4 regions of the Aerococcus christensenii genome follow, and region 1 is predicted to be linked to each of the others. Evidence: riboswitches for the same ligand, from Rfam matches in the RefSeq annotation. Region 1 holds a riboswitch; each other region holds the start of a gene.
What was found. Region 1 has a riboswitch for thiamine pyrophosphate ahead of AWM71_RS02660 (class I SAM-dependent DNA methyltransferase). Riboswitches for the same ligand answer to the same signal wherever they lie in the genome.

Region 1 (8,814 bases):
TGAGGGAGAGTATAATATTATTGAACAAGACGGAGAATACATTAGAGACAAAGAAGATAATTCACCTTACCAAATAGCAGTGCGTACGGGCTGGATTAATGAACCAGGAGATATTTCTGTTTGTTTGCCTCACGGCCTCATTATTGAAATTCAAGGGAAACATGAAGAGGATGAATTAATCTTACCTAAAAAATAAAAGCTTTCTTTTTAATTTGGATGAAGCTAATCCTCTAATTAGGGGGATCTTCATCCTTTTTTATTGGAATCGTTCTATTCATCAAGCGGAGTAAACAGTTTTAAGGTAGAATATAAGTAGAGAATTGTGATGGAATATATCAATCAAACAAGTAGGCAAAAAGGAGATTGGTAAAATGGGTGTATCCAAAAAGAGAATAAGTGTGAGAGCATTTGTAGCTGGGGAATTTATCCCACTTGATCAAGTGAGTGATCCGAGATTTTCTAAAAAGGTACTAGGTGATGGCTTTGCTTTAAGACCTTTAGACGGTCGAGTAAAATCTCCTTTGGCAGGAGAGATAACTCTTGTATTTCCAACCCATCATATGATCGGAATGAAGACTAAGGAGGACTTACAAATCTTACTTCATTTAGGATTTAATACGGTAGAATTAGGAGGAAGGCCTTTTCGGTCAAATGTGAAAGTAGGAGATAAAGTAGAGGTAGGCGACCTTTTGTCCACTATGGATATCGAAGCGATTCGTTCAGCTGAAAATGTAGATATTACTTGTGCTTTAGTCTTTGTGAATGGTACAGAAAAAGGTGCTATTTTGGAGTATGAAGTATTTGGTCGTGTCAAAGCTGGCGATATTGTCTGTACAGTTACCTTAAATGAAGAAAGTTAGAAACTATTTAGCTCATTCTTCTTCATATGAGTTTCAGACCATCACCCACGATCGAAAATATCCGTCAGTTGTTTTATTGAGGAAGGTGAGGATTATTTTGTAAAATAATGACAATCAAAAACAAGTAAGGAGATCACATCATGAAGTTTCAAATGAAAGACTGGCAAATCTGGCAATAGTTAAGTGAGGTAACTTTCATCGGTTAGGCTCACTTTATTGACGGACTCAATTAAAAGGGAGTCTATGCCAGATGTGAACCCTAAAAGCAGCCGCATAGCACTTATGCGGCTTTTTTGTAGTCTCATTGGCATTCGGCACCTAGATCTGTAGGAATATAAGTATTGAAAGGAGAGAATAATAATGACTAATACAGGATTTTTTGGTGAATTTGTCGGGACGTGGGGATAAAGATATGGATCAATTGATGACTAACCCTGCTCTACATGATCAATTGGATTTAGCAGCTGAATAACTAGAAGCCAAAAAAAGCTACTCTGTCTACTTGTTTAAAAGTAGAAGGAGTAGCTTTTAGAGTTAGGTTTTTATTTTGAAAGGAGTAAATAGAAAGGGCTCTCTATTTTTCTATAATCATGGCAACGTATCCACCTTTTCCATACCCTTCGACAGGTTCTTCAATGGTGTCGTTAGTATAAATAGGATCATTCACTAGGGTTTGATAGTAGTGAATAGATTGGACTGGAAGATAATCTCTGACGATGTCTTCTTTTTCAGGAGTTGTATAGAAAATCCCTGAATGAACGAGTTCGATAGGATATGGGAGACTTGGGGCAATACGTTTGAAGACAGGATCATCATAGCTCCCAGCAAAATGTGCAAAGCTGTAAAGAATTCCATAAGCACTTTCAGTTGGAACGTCGAGTAGGATCATATGACCGCCTGGTTTAATAGAGCTGAAGCAATTTTGATAGGCTGTTTTTAAATCAGGAATGTAGGTAGAACACCCATTGAGATAAACAATGTCATAAGTTTCTTTTGGGAGAGGAGTGGTTTGGGCATCGCCAATGGTGACATGAAGGCCTCTTTTTTTAGCGATATCAGCCATATCTGTGGAAGGTTCTACACCTTCTTCGACAGTGATGCCGTATTCTTTTTGCAGTGCAGCTTCAAATAGCCCGCTTCCACATCCTATTGATAAAATTTTATCGTGAGGGATATCTTTTAAACAGTGATGGAGTAGCTTTAATTCACTGACAAAAACTTTGTCATTGGTGATAAACCATTGATCATAAGCGTTAGCGTAGCCATCAAATAAAGCAGATGATTGAGTCATTGAACATTTCCTTTCTAAAGTTGTGTGACTAAAAACAAAAAAGACAACCCTATACGGTTGCCAGATCTTTCACTTTATTGTTCCTACGCCGGCATTATCCGTATCAGGTTCGTGGGTCGGAAGTCGCACTTCCCTCTCAGCTGGTTTACTAGCTCCCCGTGTACTTTAAGAATACAAGAGTAAGCGGTTTCTGTCAATGGGAAAGTTTAATTTTAAGGAATAAATATTTGAGTGTGAAGAAAGTAAGCCAGAGTCTTTAAAAAGAAAAAGTCATGTTAAATAATTGGAGATGTATAAGAAAAATGTGTACAGGGAAAATTTTTGGAGTATAATGAAAGCGTGCACATATTGCTTTATTAGAAAATATTTATTAGGATTGTAACTTTATTCTAAGGCATCACCGAAAGTAAATATGTAGTTGTTGACTTTTAAAAGGATAGTACAGAATGAAGGTAATAAAGAAAATAAATAATAATGTTGCTATTTGTTTAGACTCTAGTAATAATGAACTGATTGCCTTGGGAAAGGGAATAGGTTTTAAAAAGACACCTTATGAGTTGGAAGATTTGACTTTGGTGGACAGAACCTTTTATGATATTAATCCTTCTATAGTTGCTTTAATGGATGAAGTTTCTGAAGATTTGTTTCAAGTATCGGTTGAAATAGTGGATAAAGCAAAGGTATATTTAAAGACGGATATTAGTGATTCTTTTGCGTTTGTATTAGCAGATCATTTACATTTTGCTATATATAGAAGTAGACAGGGTATAATCATTGGAAATCCGCTAGCTTTTGAACTGAAGCGGTTGTATGAAAAAGAGTTGAAGTTGTCAGATTGGACAATGAAATTAATTGAACGGCGTTTAAATGTTAGACTGCCTATGGAAGAGAAATTTAATATAGCAATGCATTTTATTAATGCACAAGTTATGACTAATAAAATAATAAAAAAGGATAAAATGTCCAAATTAATAGATAATATTACTTTTTTAATAGAAGATCAGTTAGATATAGTAATTGATCGAGAAAGTTTTACTTATGAACGTTTTGTTATGCATCTTCAATATTTAATAAAATGTAAAGATCAACAAAGAACGTTAAATCAGAGCAGTGAGAAACTCTTTTATCAGATGAAGAGAGATTTTAAGGATGTTTATAGATGTGTAAGGGTTGTTAGTGATTATTTGGAAAGTAATTTAAATTGTAAATTAAATGACGAAAATTTACTTTATCTGATATTACATATTAATAGACTTTATGATAGAGAAGGATTGTAAGCTTTAGAAGCGCATAACCTAACTAAATTAGTTGACTTAATTTAGTTAGGTTTTATTTTTTAGGAGGAAATTTGCTATGGAGAGTTATGAGCAAACATGTAATGAAATTTTATCCGATATTGGAGGAAAAGATAATATTATTTCAGTAACCCACTGCATGACAAGATTACGATTTAATTTAAAAGATAGAAGTTTAGTTAATCAAACAAATATTAGAAATATTAAAAATGTTTTAGGGTGTCAATTTTCTGCAGGGCAATTTCAAATTATTATTGGTCAAAATGTGGATAAAGTATATAAACACTTTGTTTCTATTACAAAAATAGAAGACCAAACTACAGAATTGCCTTGCAACGACAAGCGAAGCCTGTCAGAAAAAATAAAAGATTTACCTAACATTCTTATTGATGTTGTTTCCGGGTGTATTACACCTATTTTGCCAATTATTACCGTATCAGGGATTATTAAGTTAATTACGGCTGTGTTGGGAAAAGGAATGCTTAATCTTTTACCAGCCACCTCGCCGTTAATGACTTTATTAACTTTTGTCGGAAATAGTGGCTTTTACTTTTTCCCTATTTTTGTAGCTTGGGCGGCATCTAAAAAATTTAATACATCGACGCCGATCGCTTTATTGTTAGGGGCTATTTTAATTCACCCTAACTTAATAGCGTTAGTAACTAAAGGAGCTTCATTTTCTGTATATGGAATTCCTATGACATTAGTTAATTATTCTTCCCAATTTTTACCAAGTATATTAATTGTTTGGGTAATGTCATATGTTTACTACTTTTTTGATAAGCACTGTCCAAGATCATTAAAAATTATTCTTGTCCCTGCTTGTACTGTATTAGTTATGTTACCATTAGCGCTTTGTATACTCGGGCCGTTAGCTAATTTATTAGGTAAATTATTAGCTGATTTCTTTACTTCTTTATATAATTTAGTAGGAGCATTAGCGATTGGGTTAATTGGAGCTGCTTGGTATTTTTTAGTAGCTACTGGAATGCATCAAGCCTTAATTGCATTAGCTACAACAATGATTGCAACAATGGGCTATGACAACATTATTTTAGTGGGCTCTAAATCGGGATCTTATGCCTTAATGGGATTAGCTATTGCTTATTTAATTAAATGTAAGAAAGAACAAAAAGCAATAGCAAGTGCTAACGCGGTAACTTTAATTATAGGTGGTATTAGTGAACCAACTATTTTTTCGATGTTATTAAGATATAAAAAGGCAATGCTGATTCAAGTTATTGCAGGCTTCGTTGGAGGTATTGTGAATGGAATGTTGCATGTAAGTATTTATTTCTTTGGAGCTACTAATTTTTTGACTGGATTAGCTTTTGGAAAAGATTTTGTACATGGCATGATAGGGTGTGGAATATCTTTTGTTCTAGCATTAATTTTAGGAATTGTACTGGGGTTTGATGATAAAAAATCAAAAGACATCGTAGAAGAAAATAGAGGATAGTAAATATGAATTTAATTATTAATGGAGATGATTTTGGACTTTCTCATGGATGTAATTTAGCCATTATTGATAGCTATACTAAAGGAATTATGACTTCTGCTTCATTGATGGTTAATATGCCGGATACTGAAGAGGCGGTGAGAATGTGGAAAAAGAATTCTGCCTTATCTTTAGGTATCCATTTGAATGTTACAGTTGGAATGCCTATACTCGAACATTTGAATACTATTACTCAGTTGAATGGAGCATTTAATAAGCGAATTTTAATTGCGGATCAATCAGAAATAAATGAAGAAGAGTTAAAAAAAGAATGTGAAGCTCAAATAAATCGCTTTATTCAATTAACAGGCAAGATTCCAGATCATATTAATTCGCATCATGGCATAGAAGCAGTGCCTGGAGGAGAAAAGGTGCTTCAAGATCTAGCCGTGAAATATAAAGTGCCTATTAGAGAATTAACACATATTTCTAAAAAAGAGAAAATATATTATCGCACGAATTACGAAATTCCGCATAAATGTTGTTTATATCCAAAAATACAAAATGCTGATGAGTTAATTTTAAATTTTTCAAAAGAAAGTATTGAGTCTAATCGCACGTATGAGTTATTAGGTCACCCAGGCTATGTAGATTTTGGATTATTAAAAAAATCTAGTTTGACTATTGGTAGATGCATAGATGCCAACCTTTTTAATAATGAAGTTATCAAATTATGGGTAAAACAAAATCATATCCAGCTTATAAGTTACAAAGAGTTACCTGTTAAGGAAAGAAAATAAAAATAATAATATTTTAACTCCTTAGCTACTTGAGTTAAGGGGTTATTTATTTTATAGAACCATATTCAATAAATTTATGCGATATTAAAAAATGATTAATAGAAATGTAAATATTTGAGTGTGAAGAAAGTAAGCCAGAGTCTTTAAAAAGAAAAATTTTACTCAAAATGATGTGTGGTATTTTCTCTAATTCAGGTAAAATAATAGGGAAGCAACCGATTTCATTAGCAAAGATTTGTTCTGACGATATGTTTAAATCTTTTCAGATAAGAAACGATTGTTTAGGACCAATAAAAAGGAGAGAAGCAAATGTTTGAATTCTTAAAGAGAAAGAAAGAAGAACCTAAAAAAGTGAACGTAAGAGCTTTTGTTGAGGGAGATTTTGTTCCACTAGAAGAAGTTAGCGACCCTGTCTTTGCTCAAAAAATGTTAGGAGATGGTTTTGCCTTAGAACCAACGGATGGCAGAGTAAAAGCCCCTATAGCTGGCAGAGTGAATACTGTTTTCCCAACTAAGCATGCCATTGGAATTACAACAGATGACGGAATAGAAGTCCTCCTTCATTTAGGGTTTGATACGGTAAACCTTGAAGGAAAACCATTCTCTTCCAATGTAAAAGAAGGCGATCGTGTAGAAGTGGGAGACTTACTATCCACAATGGATGTGGAAATGATTCGTCAGTCAGAAGAAGCTTCAACGACCTGCGCTTTAGTTTTTACGAATGGCCAAGATAAAATAGCTAACTTAGATTATGAAGCATCTGGGCATGTTCAAGTTAGTGATATTGTTTGTACGGTGACTTTGAAATAAAAAAGCCAAATATTAAACGAGAAAGTTCTTACTGGGCATCTAGTAAGGACTTTTTTTATTGAATAAGGGGATTTTTAATGGATTGTTTTAAAAACATGGAAAGGTATGATAGAATAGGAACGATTGAATTTTAAGTACAATGAGGAGATGCAATTTTATGTCAGATAAGATTAGAGTGCGTTATGCGCCAAGTCCAACGGGATATTTACATATTGGAAATGCACGAACGGCTCTCTTTAATTATTTATTTGCTCGTCACGTGGGTGGAGACTTCATTATTCGAATTGAAGATACTGACCAAAAAAGGAATGTTAAAGACGGTGAAAAAAGTCAATTAGAAAACTTGAAATGGTTAGGATTGGATTGGGATGAATCTCCTGAAAATCCAGGACAATATGGGCCTTACCGCCAATCTGAACGTAATGACATCTATAGAAAATACATTGATCAATTGATCGAATCAGGCGCCGCTTACTATGCTTTTGACACGCCAGAAGAATTAGCAGCAGAACGCGAAGAACAAAAAGCAAACGGCCAAACCCCTGGTTACTCTGGTAAATGGCGGGACCGTACGCCAGAAGAAATTGATCAAGCAAGAAAGGAAGGTCGTCCAGAAACAGTACGCTTCCGTATTCCGGACAACTCTACCTATACTTTTGAAGATATGGTAAAAGGAACCATTACTATTCACGGAGAAGATGTTGGTGGCGACTTCGTTATTTTGAAGAATGATGGGATTCCTACCTATAATTTTGCCGTTGTTATTGATGACCATTTAATGGAGATCACACATGTTTTACGTGGGGATGATCACATTGCCAATACGCCTAAACAAATGATGATTTATGATGCGTTTGGTTGGAAACATCCACACTTTGGCCATATGAGTTTGATTACAAATTCAGAAACAGGTAAGAAATTATCGAAACGTGATGGATCAATTCTTCAATTCATTGAACAATACCGGGACTTAGGTTACTTACCAGAAGCTATGTTTAATTTTATTACTTTATTGGGCTGGTCACCAAAAGGGGAAGAAGAAATCTTCTCACCTAAAGAATTTATTGAAATGTTTGACCCGAATCGCTTGAGCCGTTCTCCTGCTGCATTTGATAACAAGAAATTACAATGGATCAATAACCGTTACATGAAGAAGGCCACAGAAGAAGAAGTTGCCCAATTAGCTCTTCCTCAACTTCAAGCCGCTGGACGGATCAGCAAAGAAGCCGGTCAAAAAGAATTAGAGTGGACAAAGAAATTGATTTCCCTTTACAAGGACGAAATGAGTTATGCTCATGAAATCGTTGATTTATCAGAGCTCTTCTTCAAAGATCATGTAACTTTTGATGAGAGAGGACAAGAAATTCTTCATGAAGAAACCGCAGTGACTGTTCTTGAAGATTTCCAAAGTAAGTTAGATGCCATTGTACCGTTTGAAGAAAAACAAGTGATGGCTGCCATTAAGCAAGTTCAAAAAGATACCGGTATTAAAGGAAAGAATCTCTACATGCCTCTTCGTGTAGCAACTTCCGGTTCTGAACATGGGCCTTCGATTGGCTTGATGATGGAAGTTTTAGGCATCGATAAAGTTAAAAACCATTTACAAGAAGCCTTGGATTTCATTAAAAAATAGAATTAGCTTAAAAAATATAGAAAACAGATCTTTCTTTTGTTAGGGAGATCTGTTTTTTGAATTTAAGAGGAGAGAAGCTTTTCGTTTAGGAGAAGGGGGAATTATGGTAGAATACCCCTAAGAACGTTTGTTTGATGAACGTCTGTTAGTAAGGAGGGACAGTTTTGAAAGAAGAGATTGTCGTGCGGGGAGCACGGTCACATAATTTGAAGGGAATTGATGTGACTATTCCTAGAAATCAATTTGTAGTGATTACGGGTTTATCTGGTTCAGGGAAAAGTTCTCTGGCTTTTGATACCTTATATGCTGAGGGGCAGAGACGCTATGTGGAAAGTTTATCTGCTTTTGCACGCCAATTTTTAGGAAATGTCAAACGAGCGGATGTGGATAGTATTGAAGGATTGAGTCCAGCAATTTCGATTGATCAGAAGACGACGAATCGCAATCCGCGTTCGACGGTTGGAACGATTACAGAAGTTAACGATTATTTACGGTTGCTTTACGCCCGTGTAGGTCATCCAGTATGCCCAACAGATCATCGGCCCATTGAAAGTCAATCTTTGGATCAGATGTTAGAGAGAGTATTGGCTTTACCTGAACGTAGTCGACTTCAGATTTTAGCACCTGTTGTGTACGGAAAGAAAGGCCAACATAAGCGCCTTTTAGAAAAAATCCAACAATTAGGCT
Region 2 (8,814 bases), 730 kb from region 1:
TTGACTAGGGAAGTCTTAAAGTCAAGCTGATTTGCGGAATAAGTGGTGAAGAATCGGTGTATATCGCCAAAATTTTTGATGATGATTGGGATTTGAAAGGGTTGCTTTGATAACTTGCCAATGAAAAAAATTTTGGAATTTTAAAGCAAGAAATGTACTATAGAGATCCCTTATTAATTTATGAACCATTAGAACAAAAAATAACAGATTATATTCAACACTACAATCCTAATCGAATAAAAGAAAAATTGAGTGGCATGTTTCTGATTGAGTATCGAAAACATACTACTCAACTATTTGCTTAATAAAAACGAACTCCAACTTTTGGGGTGTCTCTCACTGATTAGGATGAGGGAGCCTCTTTTTTATTATTTTTTAAATTGGCTGTTGTAAAGATCGGCATAGAAACCATTTTTTTTCATGAGTTCGTCATGGGTACCATGCTCGATAATAGTGCCATGGTTCATCACAAGGATTTTATCAGCGTTTCGGATAGTGGAGAGTCTATGTGCAATTACAAAGCTAGTTCTGCCTTCCATGATACGATCCATGGCAGTTTGAATGAGTTGCTCTAAACGGGTATCGACTGAGGAGGTGGCTTCATCTAAGATAAGAATATCGGGATTATTGATAATGGCTCTAGCAATGGTCATGAGTTGTTTTTGACCGAGAGAAATGTTGCTGGCCTCTTCATTGATAGTCATATCATAGCCACCAGGCAAGGTTCGAATGAAATGATCGACATTAGCGAGTTGCGCGGCTTTGATTACTTGGTCGTTGGTTGCTTCTAAATTTCCAAAGCGGATATTTTCGCGGACGCTATCTGTATAAAGCCAGGCATCTTGAAGAACCATGCCGATATGCTGACGCAAGTTATGTCGGCTAAGATGACGGATATCGATGCCATCAATTTTGATCGCTCCGCCAGAAACATCATAGAATCGCATCAAGAGATTAATGAGGGTGGTCTTCCCTGCACCAGTTGGGCCAACAATAGCAACGGTTTGCCCTGGAGAGACAGAGAAGGAAACATCTTGCATGAGTAAGTGCCCTTCTTGATAGCCGAATTGGACGTGATCAAAGTCAATTTGTCCTTTGACGGGACTAGGTAGTTTTTCTTGAACAGGGCAAGAATCCAATTCTTTTTCTTCTAAGAAGTCAAAGATACGTTGTCCTGCTGCAAAAGCACTTTGGATGATCCCCATGAGTTGGGTGATGTTTTGTAATGGTTGATTAATCAGATAGATGTATTGAACAAAAGCCTGTAAGTAGCCTACGGTGAGTTTATCGATTAAGGTTAAATAAGCGCCCACGCCTCCGACTACCACATAAGACAGGTTAGCTATGAAATAGAGGAGGGGTTGCATGATTTCAGAAAGGAGTGTGGTTTTGAACCCTATTTTTTGAAGGCGGTGGTTACGCTGCTTAAACTCTCTGATGGAGTCTTCTTCTTTAGTATAGACTTTCAACTCAGTAAATCCAGAAAGTTGTTCTTCCGTGTAGCCAAACAAATGGCCTAATGCATCGGCTTGGGCCTTGAAAAGCGGCTGAGAGAAGGCGAGTAATTTTTTCCCAGCTAGGTAGGTTAAACTTATAGAAGTGAGGGCAATCAGAGTGAGTTGACGATTTAGAGAGAGCATCACGAGAACCGCTAAGGTGATTTGGACGGCTCCGATAATAAATTGTTGAACAGATTGCTGGAGGGCATTAGAGAGAGCTTCAACGTCATTGGTCATTCGACTGAGAATGTCACCTGTTTGGTGACGGTCAAAGAAGTGGACGGGAAGTCGGTTGGCTTTTCGACTAATTTGACAACGAAGATCATGGGTAGCGGCTTGTACCGCATCGGTTAGAAAATATTGTCCCAAATAAAGACCGATATGGTAGAACATGCCGCGTGTAAAGTACAAAAGAGCAACAAAGGATAGATACGGGAAATTGATCGCAGCGTTTGGAACGTGGTGGGCAATTTCCCAGACGTTTTTAGAAAGCTCTGTAATGCCAAGTCCTAGAACGATAGGTTCGAAGATCGCAGAAATGACCATAGAAGAGCTGGCAAGGATAGATAAGAGTAATTTTAAGCGATAAGGTTTCAAGAAGGGCCACAGTTGACGAATGAGTTGAAAAGGGTTAACTTTCATGGTGTAATTCCTCCTTCGTTAATTGGGAAGCTGCGATTTCATAATAGAGGGGGCAACTAGCGAGAAGTTCTTGGTGGGTACCCTGAGCTATAATTTTACCCTTGTCTAAGACAATAATTTTATCAGCGTTAATGATAGTGCCGACACGTTGAGCGATGATGAGGGTGGTTGCTTCTTGTGTTTCTTCTCTAAGGGCTTGGCGCACTTTCGCATCGGTTTTGTAGTCTAAGGCAGAGAAACTATCATCGAAGATATAGATTTCTCTTTTTCCAATAATTGAGCGAGCGATGGAAAGACGTTGACGTTGCCCGCCAGATAGGTTCGTTCCGCCTTCTGTTAAATGGGTTTTGTAGCCACTATCTAAGTTAGAAATAAATTCGAAAGCTTGCGAAACTTCGGTCGCTCTTGTCATATCTTTTTCATCAGCAGTGGGTTTTCCAAATCTTAAGTTGGCAGCGATCTGTCCAGAAAAAAGATTGGCTGTTTGAGGGGTGTAGCCGATTTTAGACCGCAAAGTTTTCAAGTCTAGCCGGCGAATATCGATTCCATCTAGGAGAATTTGTCCAGAAGTTACATCGTAAAAGCGGGGAATGAGTTTGACAATTGTAGATTTTCCAGATCCAGTGGAACCGATGAAAGCCAAAGTTTGCCCAGCTTTTGTTGTGAAGGAGAGATCTTCTAGTACAGGTTCATCGGCATCGGGATAAGAAAAGTACACATGACGGAATTCGAGTTGTCCGGATTGGTTTGTCTCAAAAAGGGGCTGGGAAGGATTAGTAATACTGATGGGGGAGTAGAGGACTTCTTTTAATCGATGGGCAGAGACCATCGCACGCGGATACATCATAAAAATGTTAGCAAAGACCATTAAAGAGAAAAGGGCTTGCCAGACATATTCAATGAAGGCTACTAACGTCCCCACTTGCATCTTTTGTTGAGCAATCAGATGACTCCCTAAAATGAGAATGGTAATGATGGTTAAGTTGACAATAAAGGAGAAAAGAGCTGGCGTAACGGCCATTGTTTTGAAAAGTTTGATTGAAAATCCTTGGTAGGAACTGTTCACCTTTTGAAAGCGGTTGGTCATAAAACCTTCACGGTTATAAGCGCGAATGACCCGAGTTCCTAAAATATTTTCTCTAAGCAGTTGGTTCATTTTATCGAGGGTGACTTGTTGTTTTTTTGAAATAGGGAGGGTTAGACGTGCGATAAAATAGATCAGACCGATGATTAAAGGCATCACAGGAAAAAGATATAACCCTAGGGTAGAAGCTGTTCGTCCAACCATGATCATTGAAATAAGAATCATTATTGGAGCCGTAGAGAGGGTTCTCAGTCCTAATTGGACGAATTGCATAATAATAAAGGCATCGGTGGTGATTCGGTTCGTAAGCGAAGGAACGCCAAAAGTTTGAAATTCATGATGGGAGAGATGTTGCATCTTTTCGTAGATGGCATCTCGAATATTTTTAACGACTAGAGTGGTAACCTGACTAATAAAATAAGCACCAAAAAGTTGTCCTAAAACACCTAATAGGGTGATAAGTACCATGATAGTGAGATAGATAGCTAATTGTTCATAGTTTTTAGGGATAATCACATCATCGATAATATAGGCTAAAACAGTTGGTAGACCTAAGGTGACTAAAGTAAACATCACCATTCCTAAAAAAATAAATAGGAGCTGCCGTTTAAACGGACGCAAATAAGACCAAATAAATGACATAAAAATTCTCCTTTCTTTAGATAAATAGGTGTGAGAAAAGCCAGCTTATTTGATAAGCTGACTTTATATTCTCAACAAGTTAAGTAGTTAATGACTTGTATAGAGGGCTTTGACACGTTTTTGAGTATCGGGGTTGTCAAGATATTCTTCATAAGAGGTGTGAATCTTATCAACTATGCCAGATCCAGAGAGATGGATAATTCGGTTAGCTAAGGTAGACAAGAATTGACGGTCATGGGAAGTAAAGAGGAGGACGCCTTTAAATTTCATTAAGCCATCGTTTAAGCTCGAAATAGATTCAAGGTCTAGGTGGTTGGTAGGGTCATCCATTATCAGAACGTTGGCTTTAGATAGCATCATCTTAGAGAGCATGCAGCGAACTTTTTCTCCACCGGAAAGGACACCCACTTCTTTTTTGACGTCATCTCCAGAGAATAGCATTCGACCAAGGAAGCTCCTAAGAAAAGTATTATCTTGTTCTTCTGGCGTTTTGGCATATTTGAAAAGCCAGTCTAAAATGCTTTGATCTTCTTGGCTAAATGCTTCAGAAGTATCTCTTGGAAGATAAGTTTGGTTCGTTGTGATTCCCCACTTGTAATGACCACTGTCTGCTTCCATTTCACCCGTAATAATTTTAAAAAGAGTAGTTATAGCAACGTCATTCTTGGAGAGGAAGGCGACTTTATCATCATTTTTAAGGTGAAAGGTGATGTTATCTAAGACTTTGATGCCGTCAATTGTTTTGGAGAGATTTTCAACGATTAAGACATCGTTACCAATCTCTCGTTCAGGTTCAAAGCCGACATAAGGATATTTACGGCTAGAGGGTTGGATATCCTCTAGCTCGATTTTATCTAACATTTTCTTTCGAGAAGTGGCTTGTTTTGATTTTGAGGCGTTGGCAGAGAAACGTGCGATAAAATCTTTTAATTCTTTCACTTTTTCTTCTTTTTTTGCTTGAGCATCTGCTTGAAGTTTGGCGGCCAGTTCGCTTGATTCCTTCCAAAAGTCATAGTTACCGACGTAGAGTTTAATTTTTCCAAAGTCCACATCGCAAATATGGGTGCAGACTTGGTTGAGAAAGTAGCGGTCGTGAGAAACGACGATGACCGCATTGGGAAAGTTAATAATGTATTCACATAACCATTCGATAGATTCTGTATCTAGACCGTTTGTTGGTTCGTCCAAGAGAAGAATATCAGGGTTTCCAAATAGAGCTTGGGCGAGTAAAATTTTCACCTTATCTCTTTCTTCAAGGTCGCTCATCAATTGGTAGTGTTTACTTTCTTCAATGCCTAGTCCTTGAAGAAGTTGAGAGGCTTCCGATTCTGCTTCCCAGCCATTCATTTCAGAAAATTCTGCCTCCAGTTCACCCGCTCGGATGCCATCCTCTTCTGTAAAATTAGTCTTGTTATAGATACTATCCTTTTCTTCACGGATGGCGTAGAGTTTAGCATTGCCCATGATGACAGTGTCTAAAGCGGTGTATTCCTCGTAGGCAAAGTGGTCTTGATTTAAGACAGATAGACGTTCATTCGGTTCTTTCGTTACTTCACCACTCGATGGGGCAATCTCACCTGACAAGATTTTTAAAAAGGTTGATTTTCCAGCACCGTTTGCGCCGATAATTCCGTAACAGTTGCCAGGACTAAATTTTAAATTCACATGATCGTACAGCTTACGGTCAGAGAAATGTAAGCTCACATTCGAGACTTGTAACATGCATTTTCCTCACTTTATCTTTAGTTTATGAAAATGAGCTTGTTGTTTACAAGCTCTTTCTTCTTATTCCTATTATGCTTCAGAGCGCAGTGTAGGTCAACTCTAACTCCTCTTTGTTTGAAATTTTAAGAGATAAAAAGACTTTTTCAAAAGTTTAAGAAAGGACCAAAATTTAGGCAAAAATGTGTATTTGGTGAGGGAATATGGTAAGATGGCGGCATGAATTATGGTTAAGGACAAAAGGAGATTTTAATGAAAAAGATTATTATTTTTGATATGGATGGGACTTTAATTGATTCTGAGACCCCTTATTTAGAAGCTTTGACAGAAGTCTTTAAAAAGTATGGTATTTCATTTACCCGTGAGGAATATGTGGCCGAGCAAGCAGGTCGGACATTTGATGAGTGCCAAGCGTCGATTATCAGAAAAAGTGGAAACCTAGAGTTAGGTCTTCAAGTTATCAAAGAAACTGGAGCCCTTCATCAAAAACGTTTTGAAGAAGAAGGCTTTTTGTCTAAACCGGGTTTAATAGAAACTTTAGAGGCTATAAAAGAAAAAGGAATTAAGATGATGGTTGCTTCTTCATCTACACGGCAATTGGTAGATAAGCGGTTAAAATCATTAGGTATTCAGGGATATTTTAGTGAGATTGTTTCAGGAGACCAAGTCTCGCATTCCAAACCGCATCCTGAGATTTTTCTTTTGGCACTTGAAAGAAGTGGATGTTCCGCACAGGAAGCTCTCATTGTAGAAGATTCACCATCAGGGGTAGAAGCAGGACTAAATGCGCACATTGAAACGATTATGGTCCCAGATTTGGTAGAGGCTACTCCTAAGATTCAGGAAGAAGCCCTTGCGGTGGTGCCAGATTTGACAGAAATTTTGCCTTATCTTGGAGATGAGATAGGGGATTAAGTCTTTAAGAAATAAAGTTTTTAGAAGGAAGCAGTGATTTTGAAGACTTGTCTTAAATAAAAGAAAGCGCTATACTATAATTATAAAGAGATTAAATCAGGGGAGCTTGAAAACAGGCTGAGAGGAAGGTTCATCCTTCGACCCTTTACCTGATGCGGATAATGCCGCCGGAGGAAGTTATTTTGTTGAACTTAAACCGAGGCTCGCTGCAAGTCTCGGTTTTTTTATAAATAAACATGACTTTTCTAAAACACTTTTAGAAAGGTTGTCAGATAGGAGGAAAAAAAGTGGATAAGAAGGATTTACTTTTATATGCAGTGACAGATCGTCGGTGGACAGGAGAAGTCACTCTAGAAGAACAAGTGGAAGCCGCACTTAAGGGAGGCGTGACCTTCCTCCAATTGCGGGAGAAAGATTTAGGGACAGAAGAATATATTGCTCAAGCTAAGAAGATCAAAGCCTTAACGGACAAGTATCATGTGCCCTTTGTCATTGATGATAATATAGAGGTCGCTCTAGCAGTAGATGCCGATGGGGTGCATGTTGGTCAATCCGATTTACCAGCTTCTGAAGTCAGAAAATTAATTGGCCCTAATAAAATATTAGGTGTGTCAGCTAAAACCGTTGAACAAGCCCTTAAAGCAGAAGCAGCTGGTGCGGATTATTTAGGCTCTGGAGCCGTGTTTGAGACCACAACGAAACCAGGGACTCCAACCTTACCTCATGAAACCTTACAAGCTATTTGTCAAGCGGTTTCCATTCCAGTGGTTGCCATTGGTGGGATTACTCCAGAGAACTTATTAACACTCAAAGGGGCAGATGTTGCAGGCGTAGCGATCATTTCGGCTATTTTTGGGGTCAAGGATATTGAAGGCCGTTGTCGGAAACTTTTAGAGCTTAGTCGTGAATTGGTTCAAGCATGAATTTAAGGGGTGCTATTTTTGATTTTGATGGAACCTTGTATGATTCCATGGCCATTTGGGAGGATTTAGGAGCAGATTACTTAAGATCACTGGGAAAGGAGCCGGCTTCTGATTTGCGAGAGCAGCTTCGAACAATGAGTTTAGATCAATCAGCGATCTATTTAAATGAGAGGTATGCGCTCCATCTATCTAAGGAAGCCATTATTCAAGGAATTAATGATCAAATTCGTTCCTATTATGTCTCTAAAGTTTTACCCAAAGCACATGTACGTGATTTTTTACAAGAACTCAAAGAAGCGGATGTCAAGATGGTGATTGCTACAGCAACTGATAAACCCTTAATTGAGAGTGCCTTGGAACGGTGTGGCTTAACCACTTATTTTTCAGAGATTTTGAGCTGTTCAGGTGTTGGCTTTGGAAAAGATCAGCCAATGATTTATCAGAAAGCTTTAGAAAGTTTAGAAACGATTAAAAGTGAAACGTTAGTGTTTGAAGATGCTTTTCACGCTGCCCAAACTGCAAAATCAGCTGGTTTTGTGGTTTGTGGGGTGTATGATGCTTTTGAACCTAAACAAGAAGAACTCAAAAGTTTAGCGGATTACTATCTCATTGATTTTTCGCAATTTTTAAAAAAAATTGAGAGAGGAGTTTTGAAATGAAAACAGCATTATCAATCGCAGGGAGTGACTCAAGTGGGGGCGCAGGTATTCAAGCTGATTTGAAGGCAATGAGCTTTAATGGCGTTTTTGCTATGAGTGCGATTACTGCCTTAACCGCCCAAAATACAACAGGAGTAACAGGAATTTTAAATGTGTCGCCGGAATTCTTAAAGGAACAGCTGGATGCTGTTTTCACGGATATCTATCCAGATGCCGTCAAAATTGGGATGGTTTCGAATGTGGAATTAATCCAAGCCATTGCAGAACGTTTGAACCACTATCAAGCCAAACATATTGTTTTAGATCCTGTGATGGTAGCTACCTCTGGGTCTAATTTACTTGAAAGTGATGCGGTAGTGGCTTTAAGAAAGGAACTATTTCCTTTAGCGGAAGTTGTAACGCCTAATATTTTAGAAGCTGAAACACTCGCTCAAATGTCTGTTAAAGATGAAGAGAGTATGGTAGCTGCTGGTAAGAAAATTAGCGAAACCTATGGCTGTGCGGTATTGGTAAAAGGCGGACATCGTGTAAATGATGCCAACGATCTCTTATACCACAATGGAGATTATCAATGGTTTAAGGGAGAGAGAATTGATACCAATAATACGCATGGAACAGGGTGTACCTTATCCAGTGCGATCGCTGCTAATTTAGCAAAAGGGTTTGATTTAGCAACATCTATTGACCGGGCAAAAGGCTATATCTCATCTGCTTTGGCAGACGGCTTA
Region 3 (8,814 bases), 800 kb from region 1:
CTTCGTCCTCCTGATTCATCCCATGACAAAATATTGACCATGTAATCATCAATTAAAAAATCACGGGAGGTTAATTGTTGTACGGGATACTGGACACGTTCTTGTAATCTCTCCTTAGCCACTTGTGCCTTACTACTTACTGTGACATCAAAAGTCAGCGCATCAAAAGCCCGTTCACTCAACTGCTGCTTTAACCACATCCTCTTAGCCTGACTTTGTGTCCTAAAATGTTTTGGTGTTAAAGCTACACTCGTAATGATTCCAACATGTAACATAGACGAAACTTGTTGCGTCAATTGTTCTAACACACGCATCATATGGACATTAGGCTTACAATGCAAAAAGTAATCTGGATCACTCAGCCATAAAGGATGCGGTCCAGAAAAATCTTCGGGATAATAGTGTGTTAGGACGCCATCCATATCAAAATAAATAGCTTTTTCGCGTTCTAACATTTAACACTCCCCCTTTTACTTAGCTCTAGTATACCACGCCATATGATCATACAAAAAGTGTTCTATCTAAAAAGCGCAACAGGATTTAACCTGTTACGCCAATTAATTATTTTAAAACATGTATCTTACCTGATTATTTTTCATCATCGCGTTTAGGAGACGAAGGCGCTGCGCCATGCATTAATACACGTCCTGGTCCTGCTAAATAAGCTGTTCTTCCCGCTTCAATACCTAACTTAAACGCTTTAGCCATTAAAACAATGTCTTTAGCGGTCGCTACACCTGTATTAGCCATCACAGCAGCTGCTCCCATTTCCATTACTTCAGCTGCTTGACTTGGTACTCCAATTCCTGCATCAACAATCACGGGGAGAGCAATCTCGTCAATGATCATTTGAATAAATTCTTTAGTCACTAATCCTTTATTCGATCCAATCGGGGCTGCCAAAGGCATAATAGCACTTGCACCAGCTGATTGTAAATCACGCGCCACTTGTAAATCTGGATACATATAAGGCAATACCACAAAACCTTCCTCCGCTAGCTGCTCGGTTGCCTTCAAAGTAGCGTAATTATCTGGTAATAAATACTTTCTATCACGCATAATTTCTAATTTAACAAACCGTCCACACCCCATTTCTCTCGCAAGACGTGCAATTTTAACTGCTTCTTCTACATTTGTCGCTCCGTTTGTATTTGGTACAATCGTCACTTCCTTGGGAATATGACTTAAAATACTTGCCGCTTGTTCATTCCCCGCATGACGAATCGCCACAGTAATCATCTGCGCTCCTGCACTATGAACTGCTGCATCAATTAATTCAACAGAATATTTTCCAGAACCTAAAATATACCGTGAAGTAAATTTCTTACCACCTAATACTAAATAATCATTATTTTCCATAAGTGCCTCCATTTTTTATCCATTTTAATGCCTCTAAAGCTTGTAAACTTGCAACTATCGACACATAAGGAAGATATAGTCCTTGATCAGGTGTCGTTTTAAAGTTGCCAATCAAACACAAATTATCACAATATTTGACTTGAATATCCTCTAGTTGACCTAATCCAGATACACCTGAAGCTGTAATTAAATATTTATCTGGATGATGCATAAATATATCTACTGCCATTGCTTTAGCTTGTTGATCATCAAACGCTTCAATAAATAAAGAAGAAGAGTGAAGAATACTTTCTAAATAATCAGGGTCAATCCGTTGATCAAAAGCTTCAACTCTAACATAAGGAACCGTTTTTTGAATTTTAGCTTTAGTTATAGCTACTTTTGATTGCCCTATTTCATCCACAGTATAGTTTTGCCGATTCAAATTAGAATATTCAATGGTATCATAATCATAAAGAGATAACTTACCAATACCTGCACGGGATAACATCATTGCAATATTTGATCCTAATCCTCCACACCCCAGTATCGTGATGTGTTGCGATTGAAACAGAGCATTATCTTTTGGTAATTGACGTTTCAATACTTTTTCACGTAATGCTGTATCATCCATTCTATCCTCCTCCTACAATACTAAAAACTTCAATAGTTGCCCTTTCTGGAATAACCTCTTGTTCAAAATTTTCTCGTTTGATTAATCGTCCATTGACTTCTACAGCGACAAATGTCGTACTGAAATGTGTCCGCTTCAATAAAGCATATACCGTTTCATTAGGATGATATGCTATTTTTTGATGATTTAAAGTTAACACCTACCTGCCTCCTTTCTTTTATTACTTTCTAATTAAATATTAGCGGGATCCTTTAATAAACGATAATCTAATTCTTTTTCATCTTTTGCAATCAACATCGCAATAAAAGTATCTCCATCAACATTCAATAAAGTTCTAAACATTCCTGAAAACCAATCTACTCCCGCTAATAACGCTACACTTTCTAAAGGTAATCCTAAAGCAGGGACAACAATGGCTAAGGCCACCAATCCACCTCCTGGTACAGTAACCGTACCAAATGTACATAGCGTTGATAAAATAATCGTTTGTAATAATTGACCCGTTGACAATTGTAAATTATAAATTTGACTTAAGGTCACCACCGCAATGGACAAATAAATGGCTAATCCGTTACTATTCATTGCCATTGCCAAAGGAGCTGCTACTCCTGAAATTCGTTTAGAAACTCCTAATTTATTTTCTTGATCTTCCATTTCAATAGGTAAAGTAATAGAAGAAGAGGTCGTAGTAAAAGCCACTAAACTCATTCTCCACATCTTTTTCAAAACAAGAATAGGAGAAACTTGGCAATAAATGCCCACTAATACTAGCCATCCCACAAAAACAACAATAGTAGCTACCCCCATTGTCAGCAAAAATTTAACTAACGGCAAGATAATTTGTAAGCCCACTTTACCAGTAACCCCTGCTAGTAATGCAAAAATACCGATTGGTGCCAATTTCATCACTTGCTTAATCATTTCAATAATAATCTGATTAAATTGATGAATACTTTCTTTTAAATTTGTCATTTCTTTTTGACTACTTAATAAACTCAAAGCATACCCAAAAAAGAGTGCAAAAATAATCACTTGGATCATATTGCCTTCACTCATAGCTTTCATAATGTTGCTTGGTACAAAATTCAAAATTGTCTCGCGCAAACTTGGAATTTTAGTTTGAGCGGCTAAATTATTTTGAGATAAGGTTAGTGACAACCCTTCTCCAGGACGAATCCATTGTGCAAACAGCAAGCCCACAGCAGCAGACACCAAGGTTCCCCCAACAAACCAAGCAGCTAACTTCCCGCCTACTTTTCCCAACTCTTTTGGATTTAATTGACCAACCGCTTCAATGACAGCTCCCATAATCATTACGACAACCGCCATTTGTATACCGCGTAAAAATAGGTCTCCGATTAACTGTATCCACGCAATTCTTTCTCCAAAAAACGAGCCTGCTACCAAACCTAAAATCATCGCGATCAGAATTTGACTGGTCAGCTGTATTTTTTTCATTTTTTACCACTCCTTATTTCAAGCCCTCTTTTTTCTGTTAGATTGTGATACGATGGCAAAATTCATATCCTATTTCTTATCATTTTAATTGACTGACCTAAACCATTACTCCTGTAGGTCAAAAAAAAAGACGCGAAAAGACATCATACCCGTGGTGGTGTGCCCCTTCGTATCCACTTCCTTATTCGTCAGTAAAATACTCTCAATGTATTTTTATTCAATTGTTTCATTCATCCTGGTTAACTTCTCAACAAATAAATTATTCTAAGAATAAGCTAAATCTCGAAGCGATTCACTCAATAAGCGCACGCCATGTACCGCTTCTTTGGGAGCGGTATATTCTTCTGGTGCATGACTAACACCATCTTTGGATGGTACGAAGATCATTCCTGATTTGACAAATGGTGCAAAAATTTGCGTATCCTGTCCTGCGCCAGAAGACATCAAACGATAGGCATACCCTTGCTTAGTTGCTTGTGCTTCCAATAAATGAATAATCTCTGGATGTAATGGCGTTGGATCGTCTGACATCCATTTATCAATGCTTGCTTCAATCCCATAATGATCAGCCGTTGCATAAATCTCTTCTTCTAATTCTTGCAAGAACTGATTTAAGTAGCTCGCATCTGTGTGCCGACAATTCATAGAAAAAGTGACTTGACCAGGCACGATATTGACTTGATTCGGTATCACCGATATCCGACCAAAAGTTAAAACTAAAGGATCTCCCGCTGTTTTGGCTTTATCCAATTGCTTAGAGATGATATGAGCCATACAATCTACTGCATCATGGCGATAAGACATCATCGTTGTCCCCGCATGATTTTGTACACCTTTAAGATGGATATCCCATCGATGTTGCCCTGCAATGCTTGTCACAATTCCCAAATCTTCATGATGACTATCTAACAAAGGACCTTGTTCGATATGTAACTCAAACCAAGCGGCTAAATTGCAAAATTGTGGTTGCCCTATTAAATAATCAAACCCACAATCTCGCATAGCCTTTTCAAAGCTTATTCCCTCTGTATCACAAAGTGTAGCAACTTCTTCTTTTTTGGCCAACCCAAAGAAATTCTTTGACCCCCAAAATACATAAGGAAAACGTGAACCCTCTTCTTCTGCTAAACAAATAATCCGTAAACTTTTTTGAGGGCGTCCATAAACTTCCAAGCATTCTTTAACCGATAAATAGGCTGCGACGATGCCTAATTGTCCATCAAACTTCCCACCGCGAGTCACTGTATCGATATGTGAACCACAAGCAATTACCTCATCAGGATATGTTTCTCCCTCAACTGTCGCAATCAGATTACCAACAGCGTCAAACTCAACCACCATCCCAATAGCTTCAAATCGTTGTTTTAATCCAAGCAATGCCTGTTGCCAAGATTGGGTATATAACGGGCGTGTCACTCCCTTTTCTTCAGGTTTTTCGGTAAAACTTGCCAACCAGTCAATCATCTCATCAATAGATTCTGCACTAATACTACTCATGCGTTGCCTCCTTTTTTAGGTAAAAACGTTATTGTCCATTCGTTCTCAGTGTATCCTCACCTCCTTCAATAGAAAATAGTTCATTAAGACAACATATAATTCACCGCTTTGCCTTCTACATAAGCTAGAGTCTTATCAAAAGCAATTTGTGCCCGATGAAGCATGGCTTCTTGTGTCAGATAAGCGGTGTGTGGCGTGAGTAAACAGTTATGAGCACTAAGTAGTGGATAATCATCAGGTAATGGTGGTTCCGTTTCAAATACATCAATCCCTGCCCCTGCCAATTCGCCTGCATTTAAGGCACAGGCTAGTGCGTAATTATCTACAATAGCACCTCGTGCTAAATTCAAGAAGATTGCTGATTTTTTCATTCGACGAAAAGCATGAGCATCTAACAAGTGCTTAGTTTCTACAGTAGCAGGTAAATGTACGCTCACAATATCACTTTTTGCCAATAAAGTATCCAAAGAGCAATACGTCATACCCATGGCTAAAGCTTCTGTTTTTTGCGTGCGATTATATCCTAATAATTGAGCACCAAACGCTTTAAACAAACGTGCAGTTGCTAATCCAATTGCGCCTGTTCCAACAATACCGACTGTTTTTCCTTTTATTTCTTGGCCCATCATTGGCCCAAGAAAAGAATTACCCAAGCGAATGGTTTGATCAGATTTATTCAAGTGGCGATAAAGTGATAAGGCCATACCGATAGCTTGTTCAGCAACCGCTTGGTTGGAATATCCAGCAGCATTGCACACTTTAATTCCTTTCTCTCGACAAGCACTCATGTCCACATGATCCACACCAGTAAAAGCTACATTAATCAAACGTGTCTGCGTTAATCGAGAGATAACTTTCCTTGGATAAGGCGTATTAGCAATCATGACCACTTCACATGCCTTACTACGTGCAAAAAGTTCTTCTGATGTTTTTGCTTTCGAATCATATGCAATAAAGTCATGTCCTAATTTCCGTAAAGGCAAAGCCAACTTATCAATAGTCGATCGGGATACTCTTAAAGGTTCTAATAATGCAATTTTCATAAGTCACTTCTTTTCCAATCCATAAAAAAACTCCCTCAAAACAGGGAGAACTTCTCAACACTATTGCTCCCTACACTTGTCTTAACAAACAGGTTCAAAGGGTATTCTCTCAACTGTTGCCAGTACCCCTGCAATAACCATTTATTTCTATACCGTAAGCATACCACGTTTCATCCGATTTGACAATAAAACGTTATCTTTTTTATCTGGTCTTGATCCTCCTAAGTGAAAGGACTCCCATTTAGACTCTGCTAATCTTATCATTTCGACCAATTTTGATAAAAGTTAGCATACAAAAAAGCATCCACTCTCTGCGAATGCTCTTCTTTATCAACTAATAATTGGTTACTCGACTTCTAACGCATGCTTTCTTAATTGTCTAACGTGTAACTTACGTACAATTTGCCAAGCTGCCAAAAAGCTAGTAGTAGCTGTCATTAATAGCGGCGTCGCTCCAAAAATTAATGGTAAAGAAGGACGAAAGCCTAAATCAAATGGCAAGGCCATTAAATAACTATAATTGGCATGCAACACTAAATTAACCCCAACAAGACAGCCCATTCATCTACGTACTGATAGCGAAAACCGTTTTTACTTTCAACGCAGAATGTATTTGTGCAAGTACAAGTATCCCTGAAACCATCAATAATACGTGGGAGCCAATATAGGTCAAATTGGTAATATGGGGCCATAAATATTTTGAAGGATCTGGCACACTGAAAGCTACTATCGTGCCAATAATCCCTAACCAAGCCAAATAAAGAGTCAATTTTTCTCTTTTCAACCAATAAGCAAACGGTAAGATACAAGCTACTAATCGACAATGGTAAAAAGGCAGTCCCTCTTTTAAAAATAAGGCAGGTTCGCCAAGATACCATACCATCAAAAGTCCTTGTAATATCAATAACCCTATAAAAGTCACTTGAAGAAGCCATTTACTATGACGAAAACGATAGACCCCTAGTATTACAAAAAGTAAACATAGCTTGACTACTGCCACATTAAAACTCACTTCACCATCTGCAACATGTCTAAAGAAATATTCCATATTTCTCCTCTTATTTTCCCTTTTTTTAGAAGTATTATAACCAAAAATGCCGCTTGTCGCTGTTCTTTTTTCAAAGCCAGCACAAGCAAGCATTTTTTATTACCCTTGAAAACTTCTCTTTAACGCTTTCCAAATCGCATCATCCGTTTGTAAAATTAAACGTGGATATAACCGCCTAATGAGATAAATCACTCCTATTAGTGTGATTAAATTTATTCCTAACGAAAGACTAACCGACAGCGTACTTGCCGTTTCATTAATAATTCGAATAGGCATTGTAAAAGAGGAAAGTAAGGGGATATAAGAGACCACAGATAAAATGGTACTATCTGGTTGATTTTGAAAAGTCATGCCCAAAACAAACCCAAGAATAACAAGATAGAAAACCGGTTGACCCGATTTATTCGCATTTTCAGGTTTACTAGACAATGCCCCACAAAAAATAGCTAATGTGATACTAAGGATTAAAGCAATCACAATATAAATTAGGTTCACTAAACCTATATTTTTCAAGAAGGCTTTAAAGAAAGGTTCCCCCATCGCTACATAATGTTCTAGTGCATCTAAATGCTTTACACCCTGCCAAGCCATATACCCTCCAACAATATAGATGCCAATATGCAATATAATTTCTCCCATTAATCCCAACAACTTACCGATAAAATAATCGCCTCCTGGCATGCTGGAAAAAATGATTTCCATAATTTTTGTTCCTTTTTCAACAGCAACTTCCTGTGAAGTAACCCCTACATAGATCATTAACAAAAGATATAAGAAAAAACAGAGAATAACAAAACTTCCCATTTTAACATCAGTATTATTCACTGATTCTTCTATCTTACCAATATTGTATTCTTCAAACTGAGGTTGCAAGCTTAATTGTTCAATCTGCTGAGGCTTTAGATGAGCGACTTGTTGGTTCAACGTTTGTTGCACGACTTGCGCTTGCATCAATAATTTCTGCTTCAACTTTGCAGAACAGTTTGCTTTGCCATGATAAGTCAACTTTATTTGTGCATTATCCACTACATCAACTGTAACATATTCTTTAATTTTTTGATCTTCAAAATCTATTTCCGCTTGTTTTTCATTATCATATAAGCGATAACCATCGGAAAAGGCTGAAGAAAGTTTTTGATCAACAATGACCATACCTATTGTATCTTCTGATTTTTCAGATTGACTAAGCACACCAATCCCAACATTAATACCAATAACCAAAAAAGGTCCTAAAATTAACAATAAAAAACTCCATGACTTGACTTGCCGCCAAAAAGTTTCTTTGGCTACCATGAAAATTTTTGTCATGAGGCATCCCCCGCTTTCAATCTAAAAATTTCATTTAATGTTGGAGGCTCTTGATCAAAAGTTTGAACATAATCGCCTTGAGAAAAGTATGAAAAAAGCGCTTTACCATCATCCGCATTGCGCAAATGCAAATAATACTTTCCATCGTTTAACACTTCTACTTTCTCTACTCCCGATAATTGTCTAATTTCTTCCACACTATGTGTCGTTCTAACAAATAGGCGTGTCAATCCAAACTGATTCCTCACTGCATTCACACTGCCTTGTAAAGCTACACCACCCTCCTTAATCATGACAACATCATCACATAATTCTTCCACATTTCGCATATTATGCTCAGAGAAAATAATCGTGGCGCCTCTTTTCTTTTGCACTAAAATTTCTTTTTTCATCAAATCAACATTAACTGGATCTAATCCGCTGAATGGTTCATCCAAAATAATCAATTGTGGCCGATGAATTAAAGTGGCAATTAATTGCACTTTTTG
Region 4 (4,982 bases), 730 kb from region 1:
GGAACCAAAGATTATCATCTTAGTCTTCATTGTTCGTATAATAAGTGCCCTCTTCTTCACCGGCTTCTTAGCTAAATTTATCTGTGACCGCTTATATCAAGCCGGAGTAATTCATGATGACGACGAGGAATAATGGATTAGTCATCCAAAATCTGACTTTTACCAAACGTAAAGTCACTTTCCTCAAAAACATTCAGCTTCAAGCTCAGCCAGGAGAACTCGTTCTCCTGTGTGGGGCTAGTGGCAGTGGCAAAAGTACATTAGCTGCTATTTTAAGTGGTTACTACCCTCTTCATGGAGGAAAACTACAAGTTGAAGAATTAACCTGGGAGGGACAAAATCTTGCAGATTTTTCAGATAAAGAGCGTCTTCGCCAAATCGCTGTGTCCTTCCAAAACGCCCGCTTATCCTTTTGTATGAATACTTTGCGGGAAGAACTTATTTTTATTTTAGAAAATCTACTCGTCCCTCCTTCTCAAATGCCACAGATCATTGCACGTTATGTAGAGATTCACCAATTAGAATCTTACTTAGATCAACCTTTTTCTTCTCTTTCAGGTGGCGAATTACAACGCGCAGCTTTCTGTTGTTTAGATATTATGGATCCTGGTTGTTATGTCTTAGACGAGCCTTTCTCAAATCTTGATGACGATGCTATTGAATTCTTACAAGGCTTAATTCAACAACGACTAGCAGAAGGCAAAACTTTTCTTGTGATTGACCACAGGCTAGACCTCTGGCAGGACGCCCAACGTTTCTATGTCTTAGAGAATGCTAACCTTACCTCAGTCACAGATTTCTACTCATCCACTACTCAAGATTTATTTTTTAAGGCTGGTTTACTAGGTAAAAGCGAACCTGCTCCCAAAATAAAATCTACTACATCGCCTCTTCTAGAAGCAAAAGACCTCACAATTCGCTTTCACTCCTCTCAAGGAGAAAAAATTATTCTTCAAGACGCTTCTTTCTCCTTCCCCAAAGAAAAACTCATTGCTCTGTGTGGACAAAGTGGGTGTGGAAAGAGCACCTTATTTAAAGCAATTTTAGGTCAATGCTCCTATCAAGGAACGATCACCTATGAAGATAAAGACTTAAAGAAAGTCAAACCTTCCACCTTTTTTGGAGAGATCGGGCTGGTCTTCCAAGATCCTTCTCTTCAATTTGTCACTAACCGGGTCTTAGATGAAGTTCTTGTCGGCACATCTAAAGAAGAAGAAAAACGAGGTCGTGACCTTCTCGAACACTATAAACTTCTAAACGATAAGAGCCGCTCCCCGTGGACCCTCAGTCAGGGAGAACAACGTCGTTTAGCGGTTATTTGCCTTCTTCTCCATGGGCAAAAATTACTTCTTGTGGATGAACCCACTTACGGTCAAGACTGGCAAAACGCCGCCAAATTAATGGCCCAGCTTCAAGACTTATGCCGACATGGCGTAACGTGTTGCTTCACTAGTCATGATCGTCGACTGGTGGAGGCTTACGCAGATATAGAATTACGAATGGAAAATAAGAAAGTGAGTGTGGTCTCATGATTGATCATTTTAATCCTACCATTAAGACTTTTTCTTTCATGGCGACTTCCATTATTTTAGGTTTCTTTTCTAACTGGCACTTAAATAGCATCTTTTGTCTATTTGGTCTCCTTTGTTTAATTACTTCAAAACGTGTGAGCTGGAAAACCTTAGGGATAGCTCTCTTACCTATTACCATATTAGCGATTAGTTTCTTTGTTTCTGGTTGGAAATTTTATGCTGAAAGTATTGCGGATCATAGCGCAGTCGTTATTGATGACGTTCTTTCCCCAGCGTTCGAAAATGGGCTAGTCCTAGGGAGTCGCTTGTATGCCTACGGATTAATCGGATTAGCTTACAGTTTAACCAATGATAGCTTAGAATTAGTCACAAGTTTTATGCAACAATGCCACATTTCTGTTAAACTCGCTTACGGCGTTTTAGCAGCCTTGCATTTACTCCCTACCCTCAAACACGACTATGAAGTAACAAAACTCAGCTATCAAATTCGCGGGATTAAGGTCTCACCTTTCTCCTCCAAGCCTCTATTCACCCTCTTAGTTCGAACCATTAATTGGTCCGATTGCCTTGCTAAGGCTATGGAAGCTAAAGGCATATCAGAATTAAGAACCCAGTACCTGGTTATGAAAGTTCACTTCATGGATATTCTCGTAGGTGTGGGACTCCCTGTGATTGCACTTGCTTTAGGATTAATTAAAATTTAAGCTGTCTACTTGATACGAAAGCCTTTTCAAGGTAAAATAAAAATGATAATGAATTGCAGGGGTACCGTTTTGGTTGAGAAGGCTGCCGCCTAACCCTTTGAACCTGTTTGTTAAGACAAGCGAAGGAAGCAATCGAAGCTCTGCTCCCAATTCGCTTGGGAGCTTTTTTAATAGAGCACCGTTCTCCTCTACTCATTATTTAACTTTTCTTACAGGAGGCTACATGTTATGAAAAAAGAAGAAGTTCAAGCTGCTATCATTGAAGCTGTTCATCAAGTCAAGTCAACTAATCCTATGGCTCCTTCCATCACTAATACGGTGACTATTAATTTTGTCGCCAATACTCAAATCGCTGTAGGAGGCTCTGCTGCCATGGTCTATATGCCTGATGAAGGCAAAACGATGGCCAATATTGCTCAAGCTATGTATATAAACGTCGGAACAATCTTCCCTATTTACGAAGAAACACTCCCTCAAACTGCCGCCAAGCTACACGAACTCGGTAAAAATTGGGTAGTCGACCCCGTGGCTATAGGGATTGGAGAATTACGTACCAAACTTTTAAATGACTTCAAGCCTTATAAACCTTCTATTATTCGCGGAAATGCCTCAGAAGTGATTGCGCTTGCTCATCTCTGGCACCTTCTCGATCATCCTTCTGAATCCAAAGTACGTGGCGTGGACTCCACAGAAAGTGTGGACCAAGCTACAGAAGCGGCACTTGCCCTCGCTCTCTACACAGGTGGCGCAGTTTCTGTATCTGGTAAAACTGATCTCGTCACAGATGGTCACCACATTGCCCATTCTCATGGTGGCTCCTCCTTCATGGGCAAAATCACAGGAGCTGGGTGTTCCTTAGGGGGTGTCACTGCTGTCTATGCTTGCGTGGCAGATCCTTTCATTGCAGCTTTGACTGCTTGCCAGGTATTTAACTTAGCAGGCAGCCGTGCGGAAGCGAAAGTTAAAGCTCCAGGAAGCTTCCAACCTCAATTTATTGATGAACTTTATCTTGCGAGTGCTGAAGACATCGCTCATAATTCGTTTGATTTCGTCACTTTGTAATTTATTAATGTATTGCCAACAGTCGCACCGTAAGATGCGGCTGTTTTCAAAAAAATGATTAGGAGGTTCCTTATGGATAAAGGACAACTCTCACAATTGATCGAAGATAGATTCGATCAATTATTAGACTTACTCGACCAACTCATTCGTTTTGAAACAGTGAGCCCACCTGCCAGAAACACGCAACCCATTCAAGCATTCGTTAGACAATACTTAACAGACCAAGATTTTGAAGTCGACCACTGGCCATTCTTCCAAAAAGATGAACTCCTTGTTGGCTGCAAGAAAGGAACGGACAGTACCAACTACCACAGTCTGGTTTTAAACGGCCATGTAGACGTTGCTCCTGTAGGGGATGAAAAAGACTGGACCTCCCCACCTTTCCAACTCACTCAAAAAGATGGCCGTCTCTACGGTCGAGGCACCAGCGATATGAAAGCCGCTATTGCAGCAGATCTCTTTCTTTTTAAACTTCTCAAAGAAGAAGGCATTCCCCTAAAAGGAGACCTCCTCTTCCATTCTGTCGTCGGAGAAGAATCTGGAGAAGCGGGTACCCGAGAGATCTTAGAAAAGGGATATGGCGCTGACTACGCTATTGTCAGTGATACCTCTGAATTAAAAATTTGGGGGCAAGGGGGTTGTATCACCGGTTGGATCAAATTAAAGACAGATAAAGTCTTTCATGATGGCAACCGCCGCAACTTAATTCATGCAGGAGGTGGCTTAAAAGGTTTTAGCACCGTTGAAAAAATGGTCAAACTCATTGAAGGCCTTCAAGAACTTGAACGTTACTGGGCCGTCACCAAGTCTTACCCTGAATTCGCCGCCGGTAGCAACACCATCAACCCCGCTTATATTGAAGGCGGACGTAATCCTGCCTTTATTGCAGACACCTGCTCCCTATGGTTTACCGTTCACTTTTACCCGAACGAAAAAGTCGAAGATATCACCAAGGAAGTCACGGAGCATATTCAAAAGGTTGCCCAAGCAGACCCATGGATGCGTGACAATCCTCCAATTGTGGAATGGGGAGGGCGCTCCATGGCAGAAGATAAGGGAGAAATTTTCCCCGCTTTAGAACTCAATCAAGATCACCCTGGCTTTAAACATTTAGTCAAAGCCTACCAAAATATCAAAGGAGAAGATCCTGTCATCGGCATGTCTCCATCAGTTTCAGATTCCGGTTGGTTCACACCTTTCAACATTCCTGTCGTTTGTTTTGGACCAGGTGAAATGAAGGAAGCCCACGCCTTAAATGAGTCCAGCAGTCGCCAAGAACTTCTTGAATTTACCCAAATTATAGGCGCCTTCATTCTCGATTGGTGTAATCAAAAACGCTAATCTTGCTCATTCTTCAGCTAATTAATCATCCTACCCAAGTAGAACTTCCGCGTTCAACTTGGGTTTTCTTTTGGTTCATTAGTTTCTAAAATACTCCCTCCTCAAGTTTCCTTTAGAGATCTTTTACTCTAGTAAGCCTCTTGGAACACCCCCCTCCACCAAAAAATCCCAGACTACCGGATCTTCCAAGTAGCCTGGGATAAACTTTCATTTAATCGCCCCTTAATTTTTCAGAGATCGTTTAATATCGATGAATCATATACTAACAATCTTTCTAAGCTTTATTTTCACCTTTCCATGAAAAATTCCAAAATTCTAATTCATAGGCGGAGCAGTTGACAAA

Region 2: linked by a shared signal. The riboswitch ahead of thiE (thiamine phosphate synthase) and the one ahead of AWM71_RS02660 (class I SAM-dependent DNA methyltransferase) in region 1 are both predicted to bind thiamine pyrophosphate.
Region 3: linked by a shared signal. The riboswitch ahead of AWM71_RS06615 (NAD(P)-dependent oxidoreductase) and the one ahead of AWM71_RS02660 (class I SAM-dependent DNA methyltransferase) in region 1 are both predicted to bind thiamine pyrophosphate.
Region 4: linked by a shared signal. The riboswitch ahead of thiM (hydroxyethylthiazole kinase) and the one ahead of AWM71_RS02660 (class I SAM-dependent DNA methyltransferase) in region 1 are both predicted to bind thiamine pyrophosphate.

What each region holds. Positions count from the first base shown of each region.
Region 1 is NZ_CP014159.1:549,839-558,652, reverse strand. Features, by position in the region: gene AWM71_RS02670 (NusG domain II-containing protein) at 1-196, shown strand, start outside; gene AWM71_RS02665 (PTS sugar transporter subunit IIA) at 372-860, shown strand; gene AWM71_RS02660 (class I SAM-dependent DNA methyltransferase) at 1,435-2,151, opposite strand; TPP riboswitch at 2,214-2,320, opposite strand; gene AWM71_RS02655 (PRD domain-containing protein) at 2,598-3,428, shown strand; gene AWM71_RS02650 (PTS transporter subunit EIIC) at 3,505-4,905, shown strand; gene AWM71_RS02645 (ChbG/HpnK family deacetylase) at 4,911-5,684, shown strand; gene AWM71_RS02640 (PTS sugar transporter subunit IIA) at 5,994-6,494, shown strand; gene gltX (glutamate--tRNA ligase) at 6,652-8,127, shown strand; gene uvrA (excinuclease ABC subunit UvrA) at 8,292-8,814, shown strand, end outside.
Region 2 is NZ_CP014159.1:1,276,934-1,285,747, forward strand. Features, by position in the region: gene AWM71_RS07985 (IS3 family transposase) at 138-305, shown strand; gene AWM71_RS06090 (ABC transporter ATP-binding protein) at 369-2,141, opposite strand; gene AWM71_RS06095 (ABC transporter ATP-binding protein) at 2,131-3,867, opposite strand; gene AWM71_RS06100 (ABC-F family ATP-binding cassette domain-containing protein) at 3,955-5,589, opposite strand; gene AWM71_RS06105 (HAD family hydrolase) at 5,842-6,504, shown strand; TPP riboswitch at 6,593-6,697, shown strand; gene thiE (thiamine phosphate synthase) at 6,792-7,427, shown strand; gene AWM71_RS08145 (HAD family hydrolase) at 7,424-8,086, shown strand; gene thiD (bifunctional hydroxymethylpyrimidine kinase/phosphomethylpyrimidine kinase) at 8,083-8,814, shown strand, end outside.
Region 3 is NZ_CP014159.1:1,385,048-1,393,861, reverse strand. Features, by position in the region: gene AWM71_RS06645 (hypothetical protein) at 1-455, opposite strand, end outside; gene AWM71_RS06640 (thiazole synthase) at 589-1,359, opposite strand; gene thiF (sulfur carrier protein ThiS adenylyltransferase ThiF) at 1,349-1,972, opposite strand; gene thiS (sulfur carrier protein ThiS) at 1,974-2,171, opposite strand; gene AWM71_RS06625 (dicarboxylate/amino acid:cation symporter) at 2,204-3,430, opposite strand; gene AWM71_RS06620 (hydantoinase/carbamoylase family amidase) at 3,695-4,927, opposite strand; gene AWM71_RS06615 (NAD(P)-dependent oxidoreductase) at 5,011-5,970, opposite strand; TPP riboswitch at 6,021-6,110, opposite strand; gene AWM71_RS06610 (hypothetical protein) at 6,316-6,531, opposite strand; gene AWM71_RS06605 (TMEM164 family acyltransferase) at 6,536-7,018, opposite strand; gene AWM71_RS06600 (ABC transporter permease) at 7,118-8,326, opposite strand; gene AWM71_RS06595 (ABC transporter ATP-binding protein) at 8,323-8,814, opposite strand, start outside.
Region 4 is NZ_CP014159.1:1,286,421-1,291,402, reverse strand. Features, by position in the region: gene AWM71_RS06150 (ECF transporter S component) at 1-133, shown strand, start outside; gene AWM71_RS06145 (ABC transporter ATP-binding protein) at 114-1,532, shown strand; gene AWM71_RS06140 (energy-coupling factor transporter transmembrane component T family protein) at 1,529-2,236, shown strand; TPP riboswitch at 2,284-2,381, shown strand; gene thiM (hydroxyethylthiazole kinase) at 2,465-3,298, shown strand; gene AWM71_RS06130 (acetylornithine deacetylase) at 3,371-4,639, shown strand; gene tenA (thiaminase II) at 4,914-4,982, opposite strand, start outside.